2 regions of the Paenibacillus sp. 10L310 genome follow, and region 2 is predicted to be linked to the other one. Evidence: a T-box and tRNA genes for the amino acid it is inferred to sense, from the RefSeq annotation. Region 2 holds a T-box; the other holds one or more tRNA genes.
The links. The T-box of region 2 lies ahead of AC1DE7_RS17785 (valine--tRNA ligase). A T-box ahead of a tRNA ligase gene usually reads a tRNA of that ligase, here a tRNA-Val.
Positions count from the first base shown of each region.

Region 1: it encodes a tRNA-Val, which carries the amino acid that the T-box ahead of AC1DE7_RS17785 (valine--tRNA ligase) is inferred to sense. The anticodon was not compared.

Region 1 covers NZ_JBFTKC010000010.1:10,455-18,791, forward strand. Annotated here, with positions in the region: gene AC1DE7_RS20055 (DUF3889 domain-containing protein) at 54-374, shown strand; gene AC1DE7_RS20060 (hypothetical protein) at 568-789, shown strand; gene AC1DE7_RS20065 (hypothetical protein) at 773-1,054, shown strand; gene AC1DE7_RS20070 (DUF3892 domain-containing protein) at 1,130-1,366, opposite strand; gene AC1DE7_RS20075 (GNAT family N-acetyltransferase) at 1,479-1,922, opposite strand; tRNA gene AC1DE7_RS20080 (tRNA-Val) at 2,563-2,635, shown strand; gene AC1DE7_RS20085 (M1 family metallopeptidase) at 2,824-5,034, shown strand; gene AC1DE7_RS20090 (hypothetical protein) at 5,217-5,489, shown strand; gene AC1DE7_RS20095 (glycoside hydrolase family protein) at 5,476-6,474, shown strand; gene AC1DE7_RS20100 (hypothetical protein) at 6,477-7,163, shown strand; gene AC1DE7_RS20105 (organic hydroperoxide resistance protein) at 7,578-7,997, shown strand; gene AC1DE7_RS20110 (hypothetical protein) at 8,140-8,319, shown strand.
Region 2 covers NZ_JBFTKC010000007.1:260,501-268,837, forward strand. Annotated here, with positions in the region: gene hemL (glutamate-1-semialdehyde 2,1-aminomutase) at 1-833, shown strand, start outside; gene AC1DE7_RS17775 (RluA family pseudouridine synthase) at 830-1,735, shown strand; gene AC1DE7_RS17780 (LysM peptidoglycan-binding domain-containing protein) at 2,103-3,686, shown strand; T-box leader at 3,842-4,123, shown strand; gene AC1DE7_RS17785 (valine--tRNA ligase) at 4,184-6,850, shown strand; gene AC1DE7_RS17790 (bifunctional folylpolyglutamate synthase/dihydrofolate synthase) at 6,929-8,305, shown strand.

The sequences.
Region 1 (8,337 bases), on a different contig from region 2:
GAAACCCGGACGGGCAATATAACAGAAACATATTGTCTCAAGGAGTGAGTGAAATGAGAATGCTCATCGTTACCGTCATGTCGGTAGTTCTGAGTTTAGCCGGAATTACATCAGGCACAGGTGCCGCCATCCCTGATTATGCGAAGTGGGGAATTATTGCGGTCAAAGAAACACAGACCAAGTATAATGTGGATATTTTGGACTATAAGCATATCGGTCGCACCTCTCTAACAGCAGATCAATCACGGGAACAGTTCAAGCTATGGGTTCGTGCGAAAGACGGCAAACAATTCGCAGTCTATGTAAATGTTGATTTTAATCCATCTACACAGCAATTAAAGAAAGTACAATTTTCCGAATCGGATCGACACTGATCCGCTGGACTTGGTCATTACAAGCCATGTTTTCATATTAGCTATACTATGGGTTGAACCAGACTGCCTTAATCATTAAGGTGAAAGTCTGGTTTTTTTTATTTTACAAAATCCTTTTTTTACTATTGAATAAAGAACTTATGTTCGCATATAATATGAAATACAAACAAACGTTCTTATCGGAGGGATGATTATGCTAGGGAAATATATTGGCCAGATGGTGGAGCTTGTCTACATGGATCGTGCAGGGCAGATTACGCAGCGACAGATTCGAATTAACAGTGTACGTGGCGGGATGATTAGAGCATCAGCGGGAAAAGAAGGTTCGCCTAGAACATTTCTGGAGCAAGGTATTCTGGCATGGCGTCCTGTTACCGATCTGAATGGGGAGGTAAAGTATGCTGAACGACTTTGAACGCAAGATTTTGCGTATTATGGTGAACTATGCAGGACAACGGCGCAGGCTGCCGCGTATGGATGAACTGGAGAACAAGACGGGACGAAGCAGAGCTTACATTCATGAGTCATTGCTGGAGCTTGAACGCACCGGGCACATCGCGTGGGAGAACCGGTCTACTCTTGAAGGGATACAGATTTTGCAGGCATGGGAACAGGTACAACAGCCGATTCGCAAAAGCCAACCTTCCGGTGATTCCGCAAAATATTTTACGGACTACTAATCATAATAAGAAAACGCCAACCCGGATATCCGGATCGGCGCTTACTGTGTCACATGTACGACATGTGCATCTATTTTAGAAATGGGGAAGTTGGTCCAGGTTGTTGGTTGGGTCACCGTCGGCATCTCCGCGAATGTACATTTCGCCATCCTTGCCTTTAAATACATTCACACCGGCAATAGCACCAGCTTTTACTTCTGCAAGTGCCTGCTGATAATCCAGTACACGTCCTGCTGAAGTCTGAAAAGCTGTCAGGTCACCGTCACCATTTTTCTGTACGGCTGTGAAACTCTCGCGTGTCGTTTGATCCATGATGTCACACTCTCCTTATATGACGAGATAGGAATCTGCTTACCTGATTAGCCTATCCGAATTCATCGGAAGTATGCACCATATGCTGATAAGACCTGCCAACGCTGAGGTTTTACAAGCTCTTTCTCATACGAACATGCAGAATATCTGCATCATAAAAAGGTTCTTCCGAAATCACTTCATAGCCCAGTTTTTCATAGAATTTCTGTGCCTGACACTGTGCATCCAGTACAGAATAGGATAAGCCGAGTTCACGTGCCAGCTCCTCCATCGCGAGCAGAAGCACACGTCCATAACCAAATGAACGATGAGATTCAAGCACTGCGATCCGCTGCATTTTGGCCGTATCCTTGCTGTAATAGATCAGACGTCCTGTGGCTACAGCTTGGCCATCCGTACTTAACAATACATGATGCACATCCGGACTGATGACATCATATTGATCAATCTCAATCTCGGCAGGCACCTGTTGCTCGATAACAAATACGTGATGGCGAATTCCCAGGGCTTGCTCCAGTTGTTCTTCTGTTGATACATAACTAATCTCAGCTGCCAATTCCATTCCTTCTTTCTGCTCTTGCGCGACATATCAGACTGAATTATACAAAAAAATGTTTTTCCTGTATAGTGAAGTCTGGAACATATTGGGAGAGGAGGGGGTAGTGATGGGCATGACAGGCATCATGGTAATTACATTGCTAATGTCGGCGGGAATGATTACTCTGTTGTATTACGTTACGAAGAAAGCATACTCACGCAAGTGGGATGAAGATGAGTAATTCACCTGTTAACCTTCACGGCAAGACTTCACTGCTTCCTCGCGGAGAATACACATCTTGAATTACAGATTTGGAGTATACGTCCAGCCAAACGGGCAGAGATTCACCATTTTCATTGGGCTGTTGTAATTGTTGGAATTGAACTGTATGTTCATCCCTCTCTAAGCCGCAACCAGTAACGGTTGTAATGAGAATCATAAGCCCAGCAAAGAGAAAGAAGCATTTGGTAAATGTATGTTTATTAGATTTTGACCGTTTTGTTATGTTTCTCATAGGGAATTCACCTCGTTGTAGAAATGGTAATCTTTCCTTTATTGTGCACCATTTCGGGTGAATTATAACCAAATAAATCATTGACAATGAACACGGTTACTTGATATGATACTGTTACTTGATTGGGAAACAATTATATATCATGATCTGTTAGCTCAGCTGGGAGAGCACTATCTTGACAGGGTAGGGGTCAGTGGTTCGAGCCCACTACAGATCATACATGAGAAGCCTTACATTGTAAGGCTTCTTTTCTTTTTTTACATACAGACATGAATGCGATTTGCGATAGTTTCAGTTTCTCTTCCTCTTTTTAAACAAAACTTAAATAAAACATAAATTCAGCGTAAGGTTCGTCTTCTATACTTGGTTCTGAGGTCAATATAGAACAGGAGAAGGAGAGAACTTATGAATTATTCAAGTCCATTTAAATCAAAGTTAGCCAGAGTAGGGATCGCGGGTACACTGGCTTTAATACTGGCAGCAAGCCCACTTGCCAACATGGGGGTTGTTGCCGCGGAAGCAGGCCCAGCACCTGTATCTATGAAGATATATAACACACAGAAAGACTCTCTAGAGCAGACGCCTATTCAATACCAGATCCAGGCTCGATTAAATGAGAAGGAAATGACGATCCAGGGGAGCGAGAAGGTAACGTATCGCAACACAAGCAAGGATGCACTCCAGCAGCTGGTCCTTCATACATATGCTGACGCAAACCTCTCCAAGTCTACACAGGCGAGCATGTACCAACAGCATAATGAGATGATTAGTGAAGAACATCCGGAGAAGACAGCGGAGGACTTTCTGGGTGGCATCGATATTCAGGCTGTAACCGCAAATAGCCAATCGCTGGATTTCCATAAGGAAAACCAAGCGTTGACCGTGCAGTTGAGAGAGCCCGTTCAACCAGGCGAATCGGTATCATTCCAACTGGAGTTTCAGTTGAATATCCCCTATGGCTCACAGCGAGTTTCCTACTACAAGGTCATGATCAATGGTGCACACTGGTTCCCGGTGATGTCTGTATACGACGAGGTTAAGCATCAATGGAACAAGGCACCGTATAGTCAAACATTCGAAAGTGACTATTATACCTCAGCAGATTATGAAGTTGATTTAAATGTTCCTGATGAGTATCAGGTAGCCATGCCGGGCACGATCACCACTCAAGACAGTACAGAACATGGCCGTAAAGTTGTTTCTGCTGTGGCCGAGAATACAAGGGAGTTTGTTTTCTTTGCAAGTCCTAATCTTCAAGTGGAGAGTGTCACCCGTAACGGTCTGACGGTGGAATACTATTATTACAACGATGATCCATCCAAGAAAAAGATAGTTGACCGGTACATTAATCAGGCATTCAAGGTCATCGATTTTTATAGTGAGAAATATGGCAAGTATCCCTATCCAGAGTTCCGAATTGTCGAGACGTATGTACAAGGCGTTGCCGTGGAGTATGCGAGACTCATCCAGATGGGACAGATTCAAAATGGTGCTGTTCCAGAAGAAGACACAACATTTGTTCATGAAATAGCGCATCAGTGGTTCCATGCATTGATTGGTAATAATTCGGAGGCAGAATCCTTCCTGGATGAAGGCTTTGCTGATTTCTCCATGGTGTATTTTGCCGAGAAACAGGGAGACAAGCTAAATGGGTTCAGATCCATACAGTTTGATACTGCGCCCGTAGATATGGCGATTGCGTCAACAAACGATGAAGCTGGGGATTTGGCAAGTTTGGTATATTATCAGAAGGGGCGACAAGCGATCTATCAGCTTTACCGTTCCGTCGGTGAAGAGAAATTTGACGAGTTGATGAGGACATATTTCAAACGCTACGTGTACCAAAATGCAACGGTAGAGGGGCTGCTTCAAACCATTGAAGATGTGCTTGGTAAAGAAATACGTTCAGAAATGCAGATGGCCCTATATCAGCCTGATTTTGTCTTAAAGCCGGAATACCAATTATCACAGGAAGAGACCGCCGCCTATGTGCATGATGTCTTACAAGTGCAATATCAGGCTGTCATGGGTATGGTTCCTAATCTGCCTTATGAAGTGATGAATCGATTGATGGACAAAGCCCTTCAAGGCGAGGAATTAACCATTGTGCTCAGCGATCAGGTGAGTAAGCTTGCAACTAAACAGCAGGAAGATATGGTTAATCAGTTGACCGGATTCCTTGATATGACTGGTATGAAATACGACATTATAAGGGATCGCAAGGAACTGAAGCAAAAGATGAAAAAAGAGATCGGCAACAGCAACCTTATTGTCATTGGCAATGCCAAGTCAAACGGATTGGTGCAGGCTTTAAAACTTAACATTATTGATCGAACGAAACAGACGGGTTTTACTTGGAAAAATACCATGAATCAACCTCTCGCCGCGGGAGCATATGTTATCAAACATCCCTATAACCAGAATCGATTGATGCTTCATTATTTCTGGAATGAGGATCATCTGAGTGATGTGGCATTTGAAGCTTTTAAGCTGAAAATACAGGAGTCTATCGGATTCACTAACGACTTTTATCAGTACTATGTATTGGATAACCAAGGCAAAGAGCAATCCAATAAAAAAGTTACGAATCCCATATCTTCACTTTTTGCAGAGTAATAAGTCATTGGTTTTGCAGTTTCTTCGTTCAAACAGGTTAGCCAATTTGTATTGGTTAGCCTGTTTATGTTTTATATGAAAACCAGTCTTAGAATAATAGGCTGCAAGATGGGCATAATGCTTTAACACAAAGGCAACTTCATGAATATACTTATCGGGAGAAAACAATAGGAGGGATTAATATGAAGGATCAACATTATCCGGGCGTACCAATGAAAGGGACAGTTGCTGATTACAACTGTAAAGGAAATAAAGGAATGAACAAAATGAAAGCGTATTCATATAATGCTAGAATTTGTCCTATCATTTGTATTACTCAGGAGCCGACTGCGAATGAGGGTAATGTTGTTGATTATTCAATCCTATTAAAGGACACTTCGGATGTTTTATATTCGCGACCGGTAAATGGTAATACCCTGCTCACGAAGGAGTTGAGTTCCCATGTCTATGACTGAAAATATTGCTCAGACAGCACTCGACGCAGCGATGAAGGCAAACAGGGCCGTTGCGCCTTATGATTATTGCGATGCAGAAACCAGACGGATGTACACGCCTCAATTTGATAAAAAAATGGACAATCCTATGTACACCGCTACAATGGCGGGTCTTCAATCTATCTATTGGTTTCGGGCGATCAAGGTGAAGGGGCTTATCCCTGATGCAAAAGCAGATTATTATGCTACGTATTCTACCAACCATAATCACATCGGAGGAATTGGACTAGCCTACTCGAACAGCCCGACAGGACCATGGACCAAACACGGACAGGTGTATCTCGATACTGTGGTTGGGAATTCGACGGAAACTCCATTTGTGATCTGGAACGATGAAGAACAATTGTTCTTTATGTATTATCAACAAAACGGACTGGGGATCAATCAATCGACGGCACTTGCGACCTCTGTAGACATGATCAACTGGACAAGAGTGGGTTTGATTTTGGACAAACCTCCCGGGTTCCCAGGTGATGGTCATACCGGATATTTCTCGTGTTTCAGAAATGGTGGCAAATGGATCGGTTTCTCAGTGATGGGCGGTGGGGACTTTGGTCGTAAATGTATCTGGCATTCACATGACGGACGTAGCTGGTTAGCTGATCCAAGACCATTAATGGGTGGGAATGATGCCACTTTAAGTGCAGGAGAAAACATTTCGAGATCCAATGCTGGTGTATTTATGTACAAAGGGAGCATGTGGTGGCTGGGTATGTTATCGGCTTATGCTTCCGGTGGGGTTACGACGGTAGCTCGGCCTGCCATTGCCAAGATCAGCGCAGACTTTCGTCAACTGCTGGACAAACCTACAGATATATATTTTCCGGCATTGACTTGGGAGACGACCAACATGCAGTCCTTGATGGTGTCCGTTATGGACGGTGTAGTGTACGTGTATTACAATACCGATCATAATATCGGTGTAGCCTATTCGGTGGGGGTGTAGAGATGGTTATACGTGATGCAACGGGTCAGATTGTGCCCTTTGGAAAGGTTCACAAACAGCTTGTGGCCGATTTTCTTTACGGAACGTTACCGGATTGGGTGGAGGTGGTGGGCACCCCTACGTTTGAGCCTTTGCCCGACAGAGGGACCATTACCGTTACAACTCCGACAACGGCAGGAGCCACGGCAGAGTTAAAAATGAAACATCTGATTGACAGCTCGAAAGTAACCGCAATTGCAATCACTTTGGAAGCGCTACAATTAAACGGGAACATTGGAATCTCAGTTCAGGTTGGCATTAAATCAAAGGATAGCAAGGCCGGAATCACTTTTTTTCAAAACGTAAATCAGAAATATGGTATGGTCCGTGCCTATAAAGCAGATGGAACGTACACGGATTTTAATCAAAACATGGTGTTCTTCACCACACATGGCGTAGCAGGAGATGAAGCACAGAACCGTAAGAATCTCACTGTGTTGCTCTGTACCGGATTACAGTTCTCAGCTGGGTTCGAGAGACCGTCCGTATGGCTTGGTGCGGATGATCAATATGGCGGTGTTGCTGCTGACCTTAGCGGTGGTTTGTTCCAACATGGAGAACTGCAATGTCTTTTGAAACTGACTACAAGTAAGGCCGAGGCCAAGTATTTCAAATGTGCACAGATGAAAGTGGATATCTGGAGTAATTAATCAAACAGGGAAGACGTATGAAGATGAACAAGGTGCATGATTTGAATTGGAATGAGGACGAGGATAAATAGATTATCTGTATGGATCGGTAAAAAGATATACGTGCAGTAATTTGGTACCTAAACACGGACGCTTTGAAAATGAAGTGCAGTGTTTGGGTACCATTTTTATTTAGAGAATAAAGTCAGGCCAAGTTTGGTGGATACAGCGAACAACTCAGAAAGTGCACTGACTTTAGGTTTGGGCTTGTCCGGGGTTAGAAATGAATTATTCTCCAAACGTGTTTTAAACTATATTTTTTTATAATAACTATTTACATACACAATTTAATTGTGTACAATGTAATTGTCGGTGATACAAATGAGATCAAAATTTAGTCAAAATAAATCTAATCAACTAAAGGAGTTTTCACAAATGAAAACATTATATGAAACAACAGTAATCAATACAGGTGGACGTCAAGGCATCGTACAATCCCCAGATAACGTGTTTATGTTGGATGTTGCTGCACCGCCTGAACTCGGAGGACAAGTGACGACAGCTACCAATCCGGAGCAGTTGTTTGCAGCAGGGTATAGTGCTTGTTTTAACTCCGCACTGGAGTTTCAATTGAAGAAACACAAAGTTGAGATTGAAAGAAGTACGGTAGCTGCAACCGTAATGTTGGTGACGGACTCTGAGGATAACGGCGTGAAGCTTCAAGTAGATTTGGAAGTTAAAATCCTTGGTCTAGATGAAGAAACAGCACAGAAGTTTGTGAAACTTGCCCATGACTACTGCCCATATTCGAAAGGAATCAAAGGGAACGTGAATGTTAACGTGGAACTGGCGTAATCACTGATACTATTTGTTGATAAGAAGCCTCCGAGAAATCGGAGGTTTTTTGGTGTTTTATGCATAAAAATCAATTTCGCACTCAATTGTGGGTTATAATGGTAGTAAGTTTACACAAAACTGCTGAAAGGGGAATGTACTTATGATGGATTTTAGCAAACCACCCCATGGCTCTGAGACCGATACCCACCGTCAGCGTCATCAGGAGAATGAACAGAAATACCTGTCCGGAGGCAAGAGCATTTGGTATGAAATCAGCAACTGGCTCATTCTCGGAGGTATCCTTCTTGTCATATTTTTATTATTTAAATACGTTTTCTAAATAGACACACAACCGGGC
Region 2 (8,337 bases):
GCTTGCTGATCAAGGCTGGCTCAGGTGTTGCAACGCTGGGTCTTCCAGATAGTCCAGGCGTGCCTGAAGGCGTAGCTGTGAATACCATTACGGTGCCTTATAACGATCTGGAGTCCGTGAGACTTGCTTTTGAACGTTATGGTGAAGAACTGGCGGCTGTTATTGTGGAGCCTGTGGCAGGTAACATGGGGGTTGTTCCTCCGGCTTCCGGTTTCCTTGAAGGGCTGCGCAGTTTGACGACCCAATATGGCAGCCTGCTTATTTTTGACGAAGTCATGACCGGTTTCCGCGTAGGGTTGAACTGTGCTCAGGGACGGTATGGGGTTACACCTGACCTGACTTGTCTGGGTAAAGTTATCGGTGGCGGCCTCCCGGTTGGCGCTTATGGTGGTCGTCGGGATCTGATGGAACAGATTGCTCCAACAGGACCAATCTATCAGGCAGGTACATTGAGCGGGAATCCGCTGGCTATGGCAGCAGGGTATACAACGCTCAAATTGTTAACACCAGAGGTCTATGACCGTCTGGAGACATTGTCTGCACGTCTGCAAGCCGGATTCGAGAAAAATGCAGCTGAGACGGGTATTGCGATAACCATTAACCGTGTGGGTTCCATGGTTTGTCCATTCTTCAGTGCCGTTCCAGTAACCAATTATGATATTGCCAAAGAAAGCAATCTGGATCAATTCCGTCGTTATTTTGCGGCCATGATTGATCAAGGTGTGAGTGTTGCGCCTTCGCAATACGAAGGTATGTTTGTCTCTGGTGTGCATACGGAGCAGGATATTGACGATACGATTGAGGCGAATCGTAAAGCTCTTCAATCGCTATGACCATCAAAAGTTGGAAACGCCGCGGGGAATGGCTTGAGCTGATGCCAGGGAAAGCCGTAACAGGCAGCTCGGACAAACCGATGGCCGCAGAGCAATGGTTATTGTCTGAGCTTCAGTTTCCGGAGAAACTGCTCCGTCAGCTGAAAGCAAACCAAGGAATACAACTTGCAGGGGACCGGCTTCGGCTGGCCCTTTTTGCGTCCCAGCCAATCGATGTTGAGCCACGCTGGGCTGATGTGGATGTATTATATGAGGATGATTTCTGTCTGGTTATGCACAAACCGGCAGGCATGAAACTGCATCCAGATGGAAGCCGTGCTGATCAGGCGATCACGCTGGATCATGTGGTTGCCTCTTATTATGAAATGAACGGAATCCAGGCGAGCGTTCGCCATGTTCATCGACTGGATGAGGATACAACCGGACCTGTCCTGTATGCCAAAAATGCTTTTGCCCTCGCCAAACTGGATGAAGCGATGCGTCGTAAAGAGATTGGCCGCCATTATGTAGCTATTGCAGGTGGACAAATTCCCCTTGAACTCCACAAAATTGATGCTCCGATTGGCAAGGATAGACATCACAAGCAGCGCAGACGTGTCTCGGAAGGTGGACAGGAAGCTGTTACTCATGTGGAGACCGTCGAAGTGTGGGAAAGAGCAACCCTTGTACGATTAAAGCTGGATACAGGACGAACACACCAAATTCGTGTACACCTGAGTTACGCGGGACACCCGCTCATTGGTGATTCGTTGTATGGTGGTAGAGCGGATGCCATTGGGCGACAAGCACTTCATGGAGAGATGCTTAAGTTTAGTCATCCGTTAACCGGAGCGATGATTGAAGTGAACGACCGTTGGCCATCCGACTTCACACAATTGGCAGAGCGAGAGGGGTCTTACTAGTACACTATATAAGTTCGACTAACTATTTACACGAAAACGGAAAGGACAGAAACAACCAGAAGAAGTAAAGCGTTCGCCTAAAAGCTTTCTGAAAGAAAGCTACTTCGGAAGCATAAGCTATCCCCGGTTTTTCCCTTTGAAGAAGGGAATCAAAAAAAATCTGGGGATAACAGTGATCGGAAGGTTGTTCTGTCATTGGAGTGACAGTGTAAATAACCATGAGTTGAACATATATAGCAAGGTTTTTCAAAAGGTGGCATGCTCCTCTCATTCAAGGCATATAGATGGGGTAACGAAGGATTTGGACCATGGATCAGTCCCATGAGAAGGATCATGGTGAACATATGCCGAAAGGAGGACGCCACCTTTGTTGAATCAACCTTATGGTTTGCGGTTCGATATTTATGAGCGCGTTCATTTGTCTGAGGGAGTCCCTGCGATTGAGGAACTGGAGGAGATTGAACTATACCCGCGCATTCAAGTCATAGGGCAGGATGATCATGCCACGTTAAGAGGACATCTTTTACTTACAGGTGCGTACAGAGGAGAGAATGAGGCTTCAGAGGAGCTCAAACATTTCATTCCCGTGGAGATCACAGTGCCGCTGAACCGGGTCAGATCGATTGAAGATATTTCCATCGAGATCGAAAATTTTGACGTGGATCTGTTATCCAATCGCAGTCTGAATATTACAGGCGTGTTGTCGCTACGAGGTATCGAAGGTTTTCCTGTTGAAGAGCCACAAGTGTGGTCAGCAGATGAGTTTACAGTTGTTCATTCACCTGATGCTCAGCAATCCAACCGTTCCGATGAAGCAACACAGGCAGGTAGCGATCCCAACACATTTGCACAAGAGTACCTGCTCCAGCGGAGTGAGGAAGAGAGACTTACGAATGCAGCAGAACTTGCATATGGTGCTCCGGAATTCGCTGACCTGTCCACACGGGAAGAGACATTAAGGAATAGCGAAGAATGGCAGCAGGATTATGCGAATGCGTCATCCGCAGAGCCACTTCAATCTGAGGAGCTAAGTGCGGAGTACGTTAACGAAAACAGACAACCTGATGCAAATGAAGATCCCGCATCTCTGACAGCGAATGGAGATGAATTGGCATCTCATGAGCAATACAGCGAACCTTCTCCGATCTCGTCATTTATGGCTGAGACCGCAGATCGATTAGCTTCTTACCCTGAGTCGGAACCATTGTTGCCTCTGGAAGATGAGTCTTCGGGTTGGTCCGAGCCTTCCGTGGATGCATTGCCTGCGAACTCGAGAAGTGCAGATCAAGCAGTCTCAGAGCCTACTGCTCAATCATCTAATGAGTTGGCATCACCGGATGTACCGGACGCACCAGAGGTATGGCACTTCGAATCCGCGAGATCTGTACCTCAGCAGGAGAATCAGGCAGTTGCCGATGTCCCGGGCGAATCACAGGCGGAGAACTGGCAAGGTGTATTTGCTTCGTCCGAACCAGGCAACGCTGAGGAAGACCGGCCATCTTTTGAAGCGACTGGGGTAGACGAGTTCGTACAGAACGAAGCATTTGTTCCTGAACCTGTGGCTGAGACGGAAGACAAGCCGGAGCTGAAGGTTGCTTTTGGCAGCAAAAAAGAATCCGCACCACGGCAAGAAGAGGGCGTAGGTATCTCTTCTTTGTTATCCTCCGGTAGAGCGGCACGCGATGCTGAAGTGGAGCGAGGCGATGAGGTTCCTGCGGGTGTGGTACAGGAAGAAACGTATCCAGCTGATGATGTGGAATGGAAGAACCTGTTCCTGGGAACGATCGTGGACCAGACCCCGTTCCGCAAGGTGAAACTTTGCATCGTTCAGCGAGAAGATACACTGGATGCTATTGCAGATCGATATCAATTGAGCACGAGGGAACTTCAGTTGTATAACCGATTATCTGAGCAGGTTGTGGAAGAAGGTCAGATATTGTACATCCCTTAATCCGTAGTTAAAGCCTTCGTTACGACCCGTGATCCCCTTGAGGATTGCGGGTTTTTGCATGATTCGTCCTAAACCTGCATTCCAGCGCTCTTTATCCGCTGTTGTCAGGTTGACTATCGCGCACGAGCAAGGTATGATGTGTGTAGGTTTTTTGAAGAACAACGTGGAACGGGAGTAGTAGACAGTATGACCTTTCAGAGAGTGGAATTGCAACGCTGTGAGATTCCGCAGGAACCAACTGATCGAAGTCGCCCGGGAGTTGCCTGTTTGAATACAAGGGATGAATGAGATCTATCGTCATTTATTTCTGAGGTAGGATGGGCCGGTAGCAGCCGTTATCTGCTTGAAGTGTCACGTCATGTACAGAGGGTGAAGTCTATCTTGCTGTAGGCGTGAAACAAAGGTGGTACCGCGAAAGCTAACCTTTCGTCCTTTGATGGATGAAAGGTTTTTTTGTTTTTTTTGGCGAAGATGATGAAGTAACGGAGGAATGACACATGTCTGAGGAAAAAAAATCAGCTACAACAGAAATGCCGACCACTTACGATCCTAAGGCGGCAGAGGATAAATGGTACTCCACCTGGATGGAACGTGGATATTTCAAAGCCGGTCAACGTAAAGATGCCGAGCCGTATACGATTGTAATTCCACCCCCAAATGTGACCGGGATGCTGCACATTGGGCATGCGCTTGATTTTACACTGCAGGATATTCTGATCCGCACCAAACGGATGCAAGGTTATGACGCACTGTGGCTTCCGGGTTCCGACCATGCAGGTATTGCTACCCAAACCAAAGTGGAGCAGAAGCTGCGTGAAGAAGGTCTGACTCGTTATGATCTGGGACGTGAGAAGTTTCTGGAGAAGGTATGGGACTGGAAAGATCAATATGCCACTACCATTCGTCAGCAATGGGGCAAAATGGGATTGTCGCTTGATTACTCACGTGAACGTTTTACGCTGGATGAAGGTCTGTCCCAAGCGGTTCGTAAAGTATTTGTTCAACTGTATGAAAAAGGCCTTATTTACCGAGGCAAACGCATCATTAACTGGGACCCGGTGAACCGGACAGCTCTGTCCGACATTGAGGTTGAATATAAAGAGGTTCAGGGTCACCTGTACCATCTGCGGTACCCGCTCAAAGACGGAAGTGGCTACGTTACAGTGGCAACAACGCGTCCTGAAACGATGCTGGGTGATACAGCGGTTGCTGTTCATCCGAAGGATGAACGTTATGCAGATATGATTGGTAAAGTACTTGTACTGCCTATCATTGGACGCGAAATTCCAATTATCGCTGATGATTATGTGGATAAGGAGTTTGGAAGTGGTGCAGTTAAAATCACGCCTGCGCATGATCCAAATGACTTTGAAGTAGGTCTTCGTCATGATCTGCCTCAGATTACGGTAATGGATGAGAGCGGCACAATGAATGCTGAGGCAGGCAAGTATCAGGGACTGGATCGCAGTGACTGCCGCAAGCAGATTGTTGCTGACTTGAAAGAGCAGGGCGTATTGATCAACATTGAGGATCACACGCATCAGGTTGGACACAGTGAGCGTACCGGAGCTGTTGTTGAGCCGTATCTGTCTACACAGTGGTTCGTTGAGATGAAGCCACTTGCAGAGAGAGCGATTAAGAAACAACAGAGCGGCGAAGGGGTTAATTTTGTTCCAGATCGTTTTGAGAAAACCTACCTGAACTGGATCGAGAACGTTCGTGACTGGTGTATTTCCCGTCAACTGTGGTGGGGACATCGTATACCTGCTTGGTATGATGAAGAAACAGGTGAAATCATCGTATCTGCTGAAGATCCAACAACGCTGCCAGAGTATGCTGGACGCAAGCTCAGACAGGACGAAGACGTACTCGATACTTGGTTTAGCTCCGGCTTATGGCCATTCTCGACACTAGGCTGGCCGGAAGATACGGAAGACCTGAAACGTTATTATCCGACAAGTGTACTTGTGACAGGGTATGACATCATATATTTCTGGGTTGCACGTATGATTTTCACTGCATTGGAATTCACCGATGAGATTCCGTTCAAGGATGTGCTGATGCATGGTCTTGTCCGTGATGCAGATGGACGTAAAATGTCCAAATCACTGGGCAACGGTGTAGATCCGCTGGATGTGATTGAGAAATACGGCGCAGATGCAATGCGTTACATGATCTCAACCAGCAGCACGCCAGGTCAGGATCTGCGTTTCCGTTGGGAACGGGTGGAGCAGGCTCGTAATTTCGCCAACAAGATCTGGAATGCTTCGCGCTTTGCATTGATGAATCTGGAAGGATTCACCTATGAGGAACGTGACATTAGCGGAGAGCTTGGTACAGCGGATTATTGGATTTTGCACCGTCTGAACGAAACTTCCCGCGATATTACGCGTCTAATCGAAGCGTATGAATTTGGGGAAACGGGTCGTGTGTTGTATAACTTTATCTGGGATGACCTGTGTGACTGGTACATCGAGTTTGCTAAGCTGTCCTTCTATGGGGAAGATCCGGTTGCCAAGAAGAAAACACAATCCGTGCTTGCTTATGTGCTGGATCAGACCATGCGCCTGATTCATCCGTTTATGCCATACATCTCCGAAGAGATCTGGCAGCATCTGCCGCATGAAGGTGAGACCATTACGTTGGCATCATGGCCGGAATATGATCCTGCTCTTGAGAACCCAGAGGCTGTTGCCGAGATGAACCTGCTCATGGATACCATTCGTGCAGTGCGAAACATTCGTGCAGAAGTGAATGTGCCGATGAGCAAAAAGATCGAGCTGATGGTCAAAGCAAATAGTGCGGAGACGTCCAGCATCATTGCACGTAACAGTCACTACATCAAACGTTTCTGTAATACGTCCGAGTTCGATAGTGGGCTGGATTTAAACTCACCGGATAAGGCAATGACTGCGATCATTACGGGGGCAGAACTATACTTGCCGCTCGCAGGTCTTATTGATATCGAGCAGGAAGTGGCTCGTTTGGAGAAAGAGTTGGAGAACCTTGAGGGCGAAGTTCTCCGTGTAGAGAAAAAACTGGCGAACGAAGGCTTTGTTGCCAAAGCTCCTGCCAAAGTTATTGAGGAAGAGCGCGCCAAACAAGCAGATTATTCCGATAAACGGGATAAAGTGATTGCACGAATCAAGGAACTTAAAGGTTAATATATGTGGGTCGGATGGAGAGCCATTATGCCATCCGGCCGCTTTTTTCACTCAAACTCGGGACCGAAGGTGAATCAGATGACGGAATTAGACGGGACAGATGCAGCAGCTCCTTTACTTACGTACAACGAGGCCGTGGACTGGATCAATGGCCTTATTCCTTTTGGCATCCGACCTGGATTGGAACGAATCGAGAGTCTGATGTCCATGTTAGGCAATCCACACCAACGTCTCAAATTTATTCATGTCGCGGGAACGAACGGCAAAGGTTCGACTTGCGCTTTTTTGACGTCAGTGCTTCTTCAGGCTGGATATGATGTGGGTACCTTTACGTCGCCTTATATCACCAAGTTTACAAACCGTTTTCAATACAACGGTGAGGATATTCCTGAAGAAATCCTGCTTAAGCTCTCGAACCGATTACATCCACTGGTCATGGAAATGGCCTCCACTCCGCTTGGATCACCCACGATGTTTGAGGTGTCCACGGCTCTGGCGCTTCTGTACTATGCAGAGGAGTGTTACCCTGACGTTGTGGTATGGGAGACGGGGCTAGGGGGAAGGATGGACGTAACGAATATTGTCGCACCTGTTGTGTCCGTCATCACGAACATTGGTATGGATCATACGGATGTGCTTGGAGATACGATTGAGCAGATTGCTGGAGAAAAGGCAGGTATTATCAAGCCGGGAGTACCCGTTGTGACTTGCGCGACTCAACCCGAAGCTGTGAAGGTGATTCAGGAGAAAGCACAGCAGCTTCAATCAAGCGTGTATTTGGCTGGAGATCAATTCTCTTATCATAGACTGGACAGCAATGAGAACGGACAATCTTTTCATTTTACAGGCCCGTTCCGTGATCTGGACGTTCGCATACGCATGCAGGGCTCACATCAATGTGACAATGCAGCGGCCGCACTTATGGTGCTTGAATTGCTTAGACAATACATGGCATTTATGCTGGATGACAACGATATTGCACTTGGACTGGAGAATGCTTTCTGGGCAGGAAGATTCGAAAAAGTCGTCGATGAACCCCGAATTGTGCTAGATGGAGCACATAATCCGGAAGGGGCAGAGTCACTGGCCAAGAGCATTATGGATGTCTATCCGCACAACAAGTTAATTTTGATGATGGGTATGTTGGCAAATAAGCATCACGAAGCGTATTTGCAGCATATACTGCCACTAGTGGATACGCTGATCCTGACCGAGCCAGATTTCCGACGCAAAATGGATGCAGCCGAATTGCTGCAGATTGTCGAACGGGTACGTCCCGCCATTGCGAAGCAGGAACTGGAAATCATCGTCGAGCCCGAATGGGCAAAGGCACTTGATCTATTGAAGTCACGGACGGAAGCGGAAGATCTGGGGGTGGTCTCCGGCACACTGTACCTGATTGCGGATGTGCGGGCAGCCCTTTTGCATCAAACCGATTCTGAAAAAGGTTGGTGAAAGTTTTGTTAAATACATCGGAACACGTTCAT